2 regions of the Amycolatopsis stemonae genome follow, and region 2 is predicted to be linked to the other one. Evidence: predicted binding sites of a transcription regulator. Region 2 holds the regulator's gene; the other holds the start of a gene.
What was found. The regulator HspR, encoded in region 2, represses chaperone genes until heat shock. The targets are predictions, from matches to a motif close to ANNTTGAGTNNNNNNNACTCAANNT.
Positions count from the first base shown of each region.

Region 1 (5,690 bases), 810 kb from region 2:
GCAGTGGCCGCTCGTGCGCCCCGGGTCGAAGCAGAACCGCGAGTTCATGAACCGCGCGGTGCGGGCGGCGCTGCGGGCCGGGATCCGGCAGTTCATCGACCTCGGCTCGGGCGTCCCGACGGCGGGCAACGTGCACGAGGTGGTCGAGGCCGAGCTGCCGGAGGACCACGACGCGAAGGTCGTCTACGTCGACTACGAGCCGGTCGCCGTCGCCCACGCGACGCTGATCCTCGAAGAGGGGATGGCGACGGACTGGGCCGGCATCGTCCAGGCCGACATGCGGGACGCGAAGGCCGTGCTGCGCGCCGCGGAGACGAAGCGGCTCATCGACTTCTCCAAGCCGGTCTGCCTGATGATGATGGCGGTCCTGCACTTCGTCGGCCCGGACGACGACCCCCTGGGGCTGCTCAAGGCGTACCGCGACAAGCTCGCGCCCGGCAGCTGGCTGGCGATCTCGCAGATGAGCGAGGGCGACGGTTCGGGCCCGTACCTGGACGGGCTGCGCTGGTTCGTCGAGCAGTACCGCAAGACGAGCAACCCGGTGTGGCTGCGCGACCGCGAAGAGATCGAGCCGCTGTTCGGCGACTGGCCGCTGCTCGAGCCGGGCATCGTGCACCTGCCGGACTGGCGGCCCGACCGGAAGCTGAACGCCCTCGAAGCGGAGGCCCGGCCCTTTGCGTGGTGCGGCATCGCGGAGAAGCCCGGGGCATGACCGAAGGGGCGCCGCTCGCCCCGGCCGGGGTGGACACCGACAAGCCGTCCGCGGCGCGCGTCTACGACTGGTACCTGGGCGGGAACCAGCACTGGGCGGTCGACCGCGAGTTCGGCCGCCGCGTCGAAAAGGTGTGGCCGCTGATCCGGCCGATCTCGCGGCAGAACCGGGCGTTCATGAACCGCGTGGTCTCGGCGGCGGTGGCCGCCGGGATCCGGCAGTTCGTCGACCTCGGTTCCGGTGTGCCGACCGCGGGGAACGTGCACGAGATCGTCCGCGACCGGCTGCCCGCCGGCGAGCGGGCGTCCGTCGTCTACGTCGACTACGAGCCGGTGGCCGCGGCGCATTCGCGGCTGATCCTGGAGCGCGAAGGCGCGTCGGACTGGGCCGGGCTCGTCGAACGCGACATCCGGCAGCCGAAGGGCATCTTCGAAGACGACGTCACGCGGGAGCTGATCGACTGGTCGCGGCCGGTGTGCCTGCTGATGATCACCGTCATGCACTTCATCGGCCCGTCGGACGACCCGGACGGGCTGGTGGCGGAGTACCGGGCGAAGCTGGCGCCCGGGAGCTGGCTGGCCCTCACGCACGGCACGTGCCGCGACGACGCGCCGCCCGCCCGTGCCGCCGAGGTGCGCCGGTTCATCGAGGCCTACCAGGCGACGTCGAACCCCGCGTGGCTGCGTTCGGCGGCGGAACTGCTCCCCTGGTTCGGGGGCTGGCCGCTGCTGCCGCCGGGGATGACATCGTTGCCGGACTGGCGTCCGGAGACCCCGCCGAACGCCATCGACACCGAGACCCGCCCCTTTGCGTGGTGCGCCGTTGCGCGCCGGCCATCGCTCTGACCTGCGTATTCACTGATCGCTGTGGGCGAACGCACTCCTGGAAACAAACACACCCATCGGAGAGTTGAGCTAGGCAGACTCAACTACACGAGGAGTGCACATGTCCGACACCCGCCTCCTGCCCGTGCTCCCGCTCGATGACGACGTCGTGCTGCCGGGCATGGTCGTCCCGCTCGACCTCTCCGACACCGAGACGCGGGCCGCGGTGGAGTCCGCCCAGGCCAAGACGCCGAGCCAGGCGTCCTTCCCCGGCATCCGGTCCGGCTCGGCCGCCAAGGCCGAGGTCCTGATCGTGCCGCGCGTCCACGGCGAGTACGCCGAGTTCGGCACCGTCGCCACGGTCGAGCGCATCGGCCGCGTGCCCGGCGGCAAGGCCGCCGTGCTGCTGCGCGGCACCGGCCGCGCGGTCGTCGGCCGGATCGCCGACGGCCCCGGCGCCGCCCGCTGGGTGCACGCCGAGGACGCCCCCGAGACCACGGACGACCAGGCCGCCAAGCTCGCGGCCGAGTACAAGGCCGTCGTCATCTCGATCCTGCAGCAGCGTGGCGGCTGGCAGCTGATCGACGCCGTCCAGCAGGTCGAGGACCCGTCCGCGATCGCGGACCTGTCCGGCAACGCGCCGTACCTGAGCACCGAGCAGAAGCTCGAGCTGCTGACCACGTCGGACGTCGGCGCCCGGCTGGAGAAGGCGCTCGAGTGGAGCAAGGAGCACCTGGCCGAGCTCGAGGTGACCGACACGATCCGCAAGGACGTCGCCGAGGGCATGGAGAAGCAGCAGAAGGAGTTCCTGCTGCGCCGTCAGCTCGAAGCCATCCGCAAGGAGCTCGGCGAGCTCGACGGCACCGCGGAGGACGACGACTACCGCGCCCGCGTGGAAGCCGCCGAACTGCCCGACGCCGTGAAGAAGGCCGCACTGGCCGAAGTGGACAAGCTGGACCGGACGTCCGAGCAGTCCCCCGAGGGCGGCTGGATCCGCACCTGGCTGGACACCGTCCTGGAGCTGCCCTGGACCGAGCGCACCGAGGACGTCTACGACATCGCGGCCGCGCGAGCGGTCCTGGACGCCGACCACGCCGGCCTCGACGACGTGAAGGAACGCATCATCGAGTACTTGGCCGTGCGCAAGCGTCGTGCGGAATCGGGTCTCGGCCCGGTCGGCGGACGTCGGTCGGGCGCGGTGCTCGCCCTCGCGGGCCCTCCCGGGGTCGGCAAGACGTCGCTGGGTGAGTCCGTCGCGAAGGCCATGGGCCGCAAGTTCGTCCGGGTCGCCCTGGGCGGCATCCGCGACGAGGCGGAGATCCGCGGCCACCGCCGCACCTACGTCGGCGCGCTGCCCGGCCGGATCGTCCGCGCCATCAAGGAAGCCGGCTCGATGAACCCGGTCGTGCTGCTCGACGAGATCGACAAGGTCGGCGCCGACTACCGCGGCGACCCGACCGCGGCGCTGCTCGAAGTGCTGGACCCGGAGCAGAACCACACGTTCCGCGACCACTACCTCGAGGTCGAGCTGGACCTGTCCGACGTCGTGTTCCTGGCGACGGCCAACGCGCTCGAGACCATCCCCGGCCCGCTGCTGGACCGCATGGAGCTCGTCACGCTGGACGGCTACACCGAGCACGAGAAGGTCACCATCGCCCGCGACCACCTGCTCCCCCGCGAGCTGGAGCGCGCCGGGCTGGGCGTCGAGGACGTCGTCCTGACGGACGCCGCGTTCAGCCGGATCGCCGCCGAGTACACCCGCGAGGCGGGCGTGCGCGACGCGAACCGGACGATCGCCAAGGTGCTGCGCAAGATCGCGACCAAGGTGGCGCTGGAGCAGGTTTCGCTGCCGCTGACGGTGGATTCCCCGGACCTGGAGACCTACCTGGGCCGCCCGCGGCACCTGCCGGAGTCGTCGCTGCCCGCGTCGACCCAGCGGACCGCGACCCCGGGCGTGGCCACGGGCCTGGCGGTGACCGGCGCCGGCGGTGACGTGCTCTACATCGAGGCGTCGCTGGCCGACGAGGAGTCCGGCGCGTCCGGGCTGCAGCTGACCGGTCAGCTCGGCGACGTGATGAAGGAGTCCGTGCAGATCGCGCTCTCCTACCTGCGTTCGCACGGCGCGGAGCTGGAGCTGCCGGTGGGTGACCTGCGCAAGCGCGGCATCCACGTGCACGTGCCGGCGGGCGCGGTGCCCAAGGACGGGCCTTCGGCGGGCGTCACGATGACGACGGCGCTCGCGTCGCTGCTCTCGGGCCGCGTGGTGAAGGCGGACGTCGCGATGACCGGCGAGGTGTCGCTGACCGGGCGCGTCCTGCCGATCGGCGGCGTGAAGCAGAAGCTGCTCGCCGCGCACCGGGCCGGGATGAAGACCGTGATCATCCCGCAGCGCAACGAGCCGGACCTCGACGACGTCCCGGCCGAGGTGCTGTCCCAGCTGGACGTCCACGCGGTGGCGAACGTCCGCGAGGTCCTCGACCTCGCCCTGACCCCGGCTTCGACGCCGGTTTCCCAGGCGGCGTAACCCCGAGCGCCGCCGCCTCCGGAGAGCGGCCGGTTTCCCCTTCCCCAGGGAAACCGGCCGCTCTTCTCGCTCAGACGCGGCGCGCGGCGATCAGGTAGCCGGTGCCGAAGCGGCCCGCGGGGCCGCGCTTGACCGTCCGCTCCGGGTGTGCGCGCCAGCTGCGGTCCCAGCGGCGGACGACCCGGTCGAGCGGCGGGACCAGCCCGTTGACGTCGTAGAACAGCGTGTCCTGCGGCTGCAGCCCGGCCCGCCACAGCTCGTGGCGCAGCCGCCGTGGCCCGTACGCCTCGATTCCCGTGTGGCGCGCCCCGTGGCGCCGCGGAAAACGCAGGGCTTCTTCGATTCCGCCAAGTACCCGGCGCGCCGGCCAGTACAGCCCCCATTCGAACATCCGGTACGGGCTGTGCGGGTTCAGCATCGTGACGACGGCGAGCCCGCCCGGGCGGACCACGCGCGCTATTTCCCGCAGCGCCGGGCCGAGGTCGACGTATTCGAGCACGCCCATCGCGAGCGCGACGTCGAAGGTCCCGTCCGCGAACGGCATTTCTTCGATGTTGCCGACCGAAAAACTCGCTTCCTCCCCGACCCGGGTCCTGGCCGCGTCGACCATCGCCGCCGACCGGTCGCACCCGGTGACGGCGAAGTCCCCCGGCCGGTCGTCGAGCAGGTGGCGCACCATCATCCCCGGCCCGCAGCCGACGTCGAGGAGCGAGCCTCCGGGGCACCGGAGGAGCGTCCGATCGACGGCGTGCAGCCGGGAATGGTAGTAGCGCGCGGTGGGTCCCCACCCGGAATAGGCGTCGGCGTAGTCCGCGACGAGCTGGGCATCGGCGTACTGGACTCGCACGAGCTGCTCGCGCGTCGGGCTTTCGAGCGTCCCGGTAACCGGCATGTGCACCTCCACTGGCTGACCTCTGCCACCTGCGGCGGCCCGCAGGCCACTGGCAGGGTCGGGCCGGCCGGGAGAGCCGTTACCGAATAACGGAAGTATTTCGAAATGCGGTCGAAAGGGCGAATGAATCTTCACCCGTTACGCGGACGAATTGCGGCCGTATCGCGGGTTGAAACGGCCTCCGCGTTATTACGCGACAAAATACTCAATCGGAACGAACTCGACGACGTCCGTTTTCCGGAAAACAAACTCCGAGTGTCATCGGGATGAGCGGTGCGCGTATTACGGCACCCGTTCGCCGGAGCGGCGGGAGACCGGGGTCACCGCACGTGCAGACGCAGTCAGCCCGGTGATCGGATCACCGGGCTGACTGGCGTGAAGTGGCGGGTGAGGGATTCGAACCCCCGTAGGCGTAAGCCAACTGGTTTACAGCCAGTCCCCTTTGGCCACTCGGGTAACCCGCCATGGCCGGTCGAACCGGCCGGGGAGAAGCTTACCCAACGGGTTCGAGCGGGGGTCAACCGGGCCGCCCGTCCCCCGGTGGGGGCTAGGCTGGGTGGCCCCTGACAAGCGAGTACGAGGTGTGAGGACACGTGGCGGATCCCTCTTTCGACGTCGTGAGCAAGGTCGACCGCCAGGAGGTGGACAACGCGCTGAACCAGGCAGGCAAGGAGCTCGGCACGCGCTTCGACTTCCGCGGCACGGGCACGACGATCAACTGGGCGGGCGAGGAAGCGA
Region 1 is NZ_BAAGUJ010000002.1:86,490-92,179, forward strand. Features, by position in the region: gene ACYVLJ_RS06430 (SAM-dependent methyltransferase) at 1-712, shown strand, start outside; gene ACYVLJ_RS06435 (class I SAM-dependent methyltransferase) at 709-1,557, shown strand; gene lon (endopeptidase La) at 1,658-4,060, shown strand; gene ACYVLJ_RS06445 (class I SAM-dependent methyltransferase) at 4,131-4,952, opposite strand; tRNA gene ACYVLJ_RS06450 (tRNA-Tyr) at 5,334-5,416, opposite strand; gene ACYVLJ_RS06455 (YajQ family cyclic di-GMP-binding protein) at 5,546-5,690, shown strand, end outside.
Region 1: the regulator HspR is predicted to act here: its motif matches at 1,619-1,643, upstream of lon (endopeptidase La).

Region 2 (5,690 bases):
CGCTCGGCATCGAGACCAAGGGTGGCGTGTTCACCAAGCTCATCGAGCGCAACACCACGATCCCGACCAAGCGCTCGGAGATCTTCTCCACCGCGGACGACAACCAGCCGTCGGTGCAGATCCAGGTGTTCCAGGGTGAGCGCGAGATCGCCGCGCACAACAAGAAGCTCGGCATGTTCGAGCTGACCGGTCTCCCGCCCGCTCCGCGTGGCGTGCCGCAGATCGAGGTCACCTTCGACATCGACGCCAACGGCATCGTGCACGTGACCGCGAAGGACCTGGGCACGAACAAGGAGCAGTCGATGACGATCACCGGTGGCTCCGCGCTGCCGAAGGACGACATCGAGCGGATGGTCAAGGACGCCGAGGCGCACGCCGAGGAGGACAAGACCCGTCGCGAAGAGGCCGAGACGCGCAACCAGGCCGAGACGCTGGTCTACCAGACCGAGAAGTTCCTCAAGGACAACGACGACAAGCTGCCCGAGGACCTCAAGGGCAAGGTCAAGTCGGCGATCGACGAGTCGAACGAGGCCCTGAAGGGCACCGACTCGGCGAAGATCCGCGAGTCGATCGAGAAGCTGAACGCCGCTTCGCAGGAACTGGGCACCGCCCTGTACGCCAACGCGAACGCCGCTCAGCCGGGCGCCGAGGGTGCCGCGGGTGCGGCCGGGGACGCCGGTGCGGCCGGTGGCCAGGCCAAGGCCGATGACGTCGTTGACGCCGAGATCGTCGAAGAGGACGAGAAGAAGTGACCCACAGCTACGACGAATCCGAGAACCAGGGCCGCGGCCCCGAGGAGCCGGTGGTCGTACGCGATCGGCGGCGGGTGGACCCCCAGACCGGGCAGGTCCGCCCGCCCGGTCCGGCCCACGCCGCGCCGGAGCCGGAGGGCACGCCCGTGGAGCACGCGGGCCCCTCGCTCGGCGAGTCCATTGTGGACGAGTCGGTGACGGTCGTCTCCGACGTCGAGAAGGAGCTGGCCGAGCGCACCGCCGACCTGCAGCGCCTGCAGGCCGAGTACGCCAACTACCGCAAGCGCGTCGAGCGCGACCGCGAGGCGGTCGTCCTCGGCGCGAAGGCGACCGTGGTCAACGACCTGCTGCCGCTGCTCGACGACCTCGAGCGGGCCGAGCAGCACGGTGACCTCACCGGCGCGTTCAAGGCCGTCGGCGAAAAGCTGATCAGCGGCCTGCAGCGCGCGGGGCTCGAGTCGTTCGGCGTCGAGGGTGAGGCCTTCGACCCGAGCGTGCACGAGGCCGTGCAGCACAACACCTCGCCGGACGTGGCGGGACCGACGGTCACCGTGGTCATGCGCCGCGGCTACCGCTTCGGGGACCGCGTGCTGCGGGCGGCGCTGGTCGGCGTGACCGACCACGAGCCCGGCGCGGCCCCGGTGGACCCGTCCGTCGGTGGCGAGCTGCCACTCGACGGCGGACTCGATGACCGGCAGCAGTAACGGAAACCCAGTGGAAGGAGGAGACGCCCGATGAGCGCACGGGAATGGATCGGCAAGGACTTCTACCGTGAACTGGGCGTCTCCTCCGACGCCACAGCGGACGAGATCAAGAAGGCCTACCGCAAGCTGGCCAAGGAGAACCACCCGGACGCGAACGCCGGCAACGCGCAGGCGGAGCAGAAGTTCAAGGCGGTCTCCGAGGCCTACGGGGTGCTCTCCGACGCGAGCAAGCGCAAGGAGTACGACGAGGCGCGGCGGCTGTTCGGCGGCGGGGGCGGGTTCAACTTCCCCGGTGGCGGCGGCACCGGCAGCTTCGACATGGGCGACATCTTCGGCCAGGCCGGCGCCGGCGGTCAGCAGGGCGGTTTCGGCGGGCTCGGCGACATCCTCGGCGGGCTGTTCGGCCGCGGCCGGACGACGGCGGGCGCGACGGCCAACCGGCCGCAGCGCGGCGCCGACGTCGAGACGGACGTCCGGATCGACTTCGTCGAAGCGGTCAAGGGCGCGACCCTGCCGCTGCGGCTGTCGAGCCCGGCGACCTGTTCGACGTGCGGCGGCAACGGCGCGAAGCCGGGCACGTCGCCGCGGACCTGCCCGACCTGTTCCGGGTCGGGGCTGGTCAGCCGCAGCCAGGGTGCGTTCGCGTTCTCCGAGCCGTGCCGCGACTGCCGCGGCCGCGGGCAGATCATCGACGACCCGTGCCCCGAGTGCGGCGGCGAAGGCGTCAGCACGCGGACCCGCACGCTGACCGTCCGGATCCCGCCGGGCGTCGACGACGACCAGCGCATCCGGCTGGCCGGTCAGGGCGAGCCGGGCCGGGGTGGCGCGCAGGCGGGCGACCTGTACGTCCGGGTGCACGTGGCCCCGCACGCGCTGTTCGGGCGCAAGGGCCTCGACCTGACGATCACCGTGCCCGTGGACTTCACCGAGCTGGCGCTCGGCACGACGATCACGGTGCCGACGCTCGAGGGCAAGGTCTCGCTCAAGGTGCCGCCGGGCACGGCGAGCGGGCGGGTGCTGCGGGTGCGCGGCAAGGGCATCGCCAAGCGCGACGGTTCGCAAGGTGACCTGCTCGTCACCCTCCAGGCGGCGATTCCCGCCAAACTGGACGACAAGGCGCGCGAGGCACTGGAGGCGTACGCCGAGGCGATGGCCGGGCACGACCCCCGGCCCGAGATCACCGATCTGCTCGAAGGCAGGTGAGCGGGATGTTCGGCGGGATTCCGCAGGAAGGCGACGAAGAGACCCCGGTGTTCGTCATCTCGGTGGCGGCTCAGCTCGCCGGGATGCACGCGCAGACGTTGCGCACCTACGACCGGCAGGGCCTGGTGTCGCCGGGCCGCACCTCCGGTGGCGGGCGGCGCTACTCGATGCGGGACATCGCGCTGCTGCGCGAGGTCCAGCGCCTGTCGCAGGAGGACGGCGTCAACCTGGCCGGCATCAAGCGCATCATCGAGCTGGAGAACCAGGTCGACGCGCTGCGGGCGCGGCTCGCCGAGCTCACCGAAGAACTGGCCGCGGCGTACGCGGCCGGAGAACAGGCCGCGGCGGCGGCCCACGCGTCCTACCGCCGGGACCTGGTCCCGCTCAACCAGCAGACCGCGATGGTGGTCTGGCGGCCCAAGCGCCGCTGACGTTCCGACACGACGAAGGCCTCCCCGGCGAGTTCGGGGAGGCCTTCGTGCGTCAGAGGTCCAGCCGCGGCCAGGCCGCGAGGTCGGCCAGCAGCCGGCGGTCGTGCGTCGCGACGACGACCGCGGCCGGGGTGGCGAGCAGGGCCTCGGTCAGCTCCTCGACGAGCGCCGCCGACAGGTGGTTGGTCGGTTCGTCGAAGACCAGGACGTCCGGGCGCCCGGCCAGCCGCAGGGCCAGGTCGAGCCGCCGCTGCTGGCCCTGGGACAGCCGGCCGACCGGCGTGCGCACGGCTTCCGCGTCGAGCAGGCCCATGCCCGAGAACGGCACCCCGGCTTGCTCGAAGATCCGGCGGGCGGTCAGTTCCCCGGGCCACGCCGGGACTTCCTGGCCGATCAGGGCCACTTTCGCGCCGGGCAGGTGCCGCACCGCACCCGTCGTCGGCGGGAGTTCGCCGGCGAGCGCGGAGAGCAGCGTCGACTTGCCCGCGCCGTTCTCGCCCGTGACGAGCAGGCGGTCGCCGCGGTCGAGCGACAGCGTCACCGGACCCGCGAGGCGGCCGGCGACGCCGACGTCGTGCAGGCGGACCAGTGCCTGCGCGCCGGAGCCGAGATCGGGCCACCGCAACGACAACGGCGGCTCGGGCACGGTCACGCGGTGCGCTTCCAGCGCCGCCCGGTCCCGGTTGAGCGCCTGGACGACGCCCGGTGCGCGGGACTGGCGCTGGTGCCGTCCGGTGCCCTTGTCCGGCCGCCAGCCGGTGCTGAGCCGGTCGCGTGCCCGCGCCACCGCGAGCGTGAGCTGCCGGTGCGTGTCCTGCTGCTCCTCGTACTCCTGCACCCAGCGTTCGCGGTCGCGGCGGCGGCCGTCCTGCCAGGCCTGGTAGCCGCCGGCGTAGCGGCGCGGGCGGCCGTCCTGGCTGGGGTCGAGGTCGAGGAACTCGGTCGCGACGTCGGCGAGCAGCGCGCGGTCGTGGCTGACCAGCGCGACGCCGCCGTCGTGGCCGCGCAGGCGGTCGGTCAGGAACGCCAGGCCGGCGGCGTCGAGGTGGTTGCCGGGCTCGTCGAGCAGCAGGAAGTCGTGCCGCGCGCCGAGCAGGCAGGCCAGGCGCACGCGGTAGCGCTGCCCGACCGAGAGCGTGCTCAGCTCGCGGGCCCGGTCGGTGCACGCGCCGAGGGCTTCGAGGGCGATGTCGACGCGGCGTCCGGCGTCCCACGCATCGAGGCGCGTGGCCGCTTCGAGCGCGACGGCGTAGCGGTCTTCGGCGAAGTCCGAAACGGCCGCGTCGAGGGCCCGCAACGCGTCTTGGGCGGCACGCAGGGCTTCGGCGGTCAGCGTGCCGACGGTCTCGCCGGACCGGAACGGCAGCGCCTGCCGCGCGACGCCGACGGTGCCCGCGCGGTGGAGGGTGCCCTGGTCGGGCGCCCGCAGCCCGGCGAGGACGTGCAGCAGCGTGGTCTTGCCACGCCCGTTCTCGCCGACGATCGCCAGCCGCGACCGGGGTGAGACGGTGACGCTCACGTCGTGCAGCACGCGGCGTGAGCCGAGGGTGACGCCGACGTTTTCCGCGCGCAGGTGGACATGGTCTGTCGCAAGGGAATTCAAGGGATGCTCCGCAGCTCGGAAGGAGCCGGGCAGCACGAAAGGGGCCGCCCGGCGATGACCGGGACGGCGGGCAAGGACGAAGAGGTGCGCCGCCGTCAGCGGCGGGTGCGCAACCTCGCGAAGACCGCGTAGGAGTACATCATGATCGCGAGGCTAGCCGCCGGGAGCGCGGCGGCCAACCGGATTTCGGGCGGCCGCGCTCCCGGCGTCAGGCCTTGAAGTCGAGCAGTTGCCGGACTTCGGCGGTCCGGGATTCGATGACCCGCCGGGCCAGGTCACGCGCCGGGCCGTTGACGCCGCCGCTCGCGCCGTTCTCCGTCCGGGCCAGCTCGACCGCGCCCTGTTGCTGGCCGGTGAGCACGTCCAGGAACTTGCGGGTGAACTCGCGGTCCGATGCCGTCCGAAGGGCGCCGACGACGTCGGGCGCCGTCATCTGCATGCCGCCGTGGCCCGCGTGGGCCTGCGGGTTCAGGTCCATCGTCTCGGGCTGGGACCAGGCGCGCAGCCAGCCCTTCATGTCGTCGATCTCGGTCTGCTGGGTCGACTCGATCGCCGCGGCCAGCACTTTCAGCTCGCCGGGCAACTGCCGGTTCGCGGCCAGCCGGACGATCTCGATGCCCTGCTGGTTCTGCGGGATCAGCATCTGCAGGAACATCACGTCGGCCGCGTTGTAGGCGGGAGGAGCCGCCGTCGCGCTGCAGCCCGTCAGCAGCAGCGCGACGACGGCGAGCAGCACCCTCACAGACGCTGCCACAGCGCCGGGGTGTTCGGCGGTTCCCAGCCCGCGATCGCGGTGTGCGGCTGGATGCAGCGGTAGCTCGCGCCGCCGTAGGTGACGACGTCGCCGACCTGGTACGCCGTGCCGGGCGCCCACGTTCCGCTCTGCGGCGGGGTGGTGGTCGGGGGCGGGGTCGTGGTGGGCGGCGGAGTCGTGGTCGGGGGCGGGGTGGTCGTCGGCGGCGGGGTCGTCCCGCCACCGCCGATCTGGAGGTCGATG
Region 2 is NZ_BAAGUJ010000002.1:900,040-905,729, forward strand. Features, by position in the region: gene dnaK (molecular chaperone DnaK) at 1-752, shown strand, start outside; gene grpE (nucleotide exchange factor GrpE) at 749-1,456, shown strand; gene dnaJ (molecular chaperone DnaJ) at 1,487-2,659, shown strand; gene ACYVLJ_RS10520 (heat shock protein transcriptional repressor HspR) at 2,665-3,090, shown strand; gene ACYVLJ_RS10525 (ABC-F family ATP-binding cassette domain-containing protein) at 3,143-4,693, opposite strand; gene ACYVLJ_RS10530 (hypothetical protein) at 4,697-4,825, shown strand; gene ACYVLJ_RS10535 (DUF305 domain-containing protein) at 4,902-5,435, opposite strand; gene ACYVLJ_RS10540 (lytic polysaccharide monooxygenase) at 5,432-5,690, opposite strand, start outside.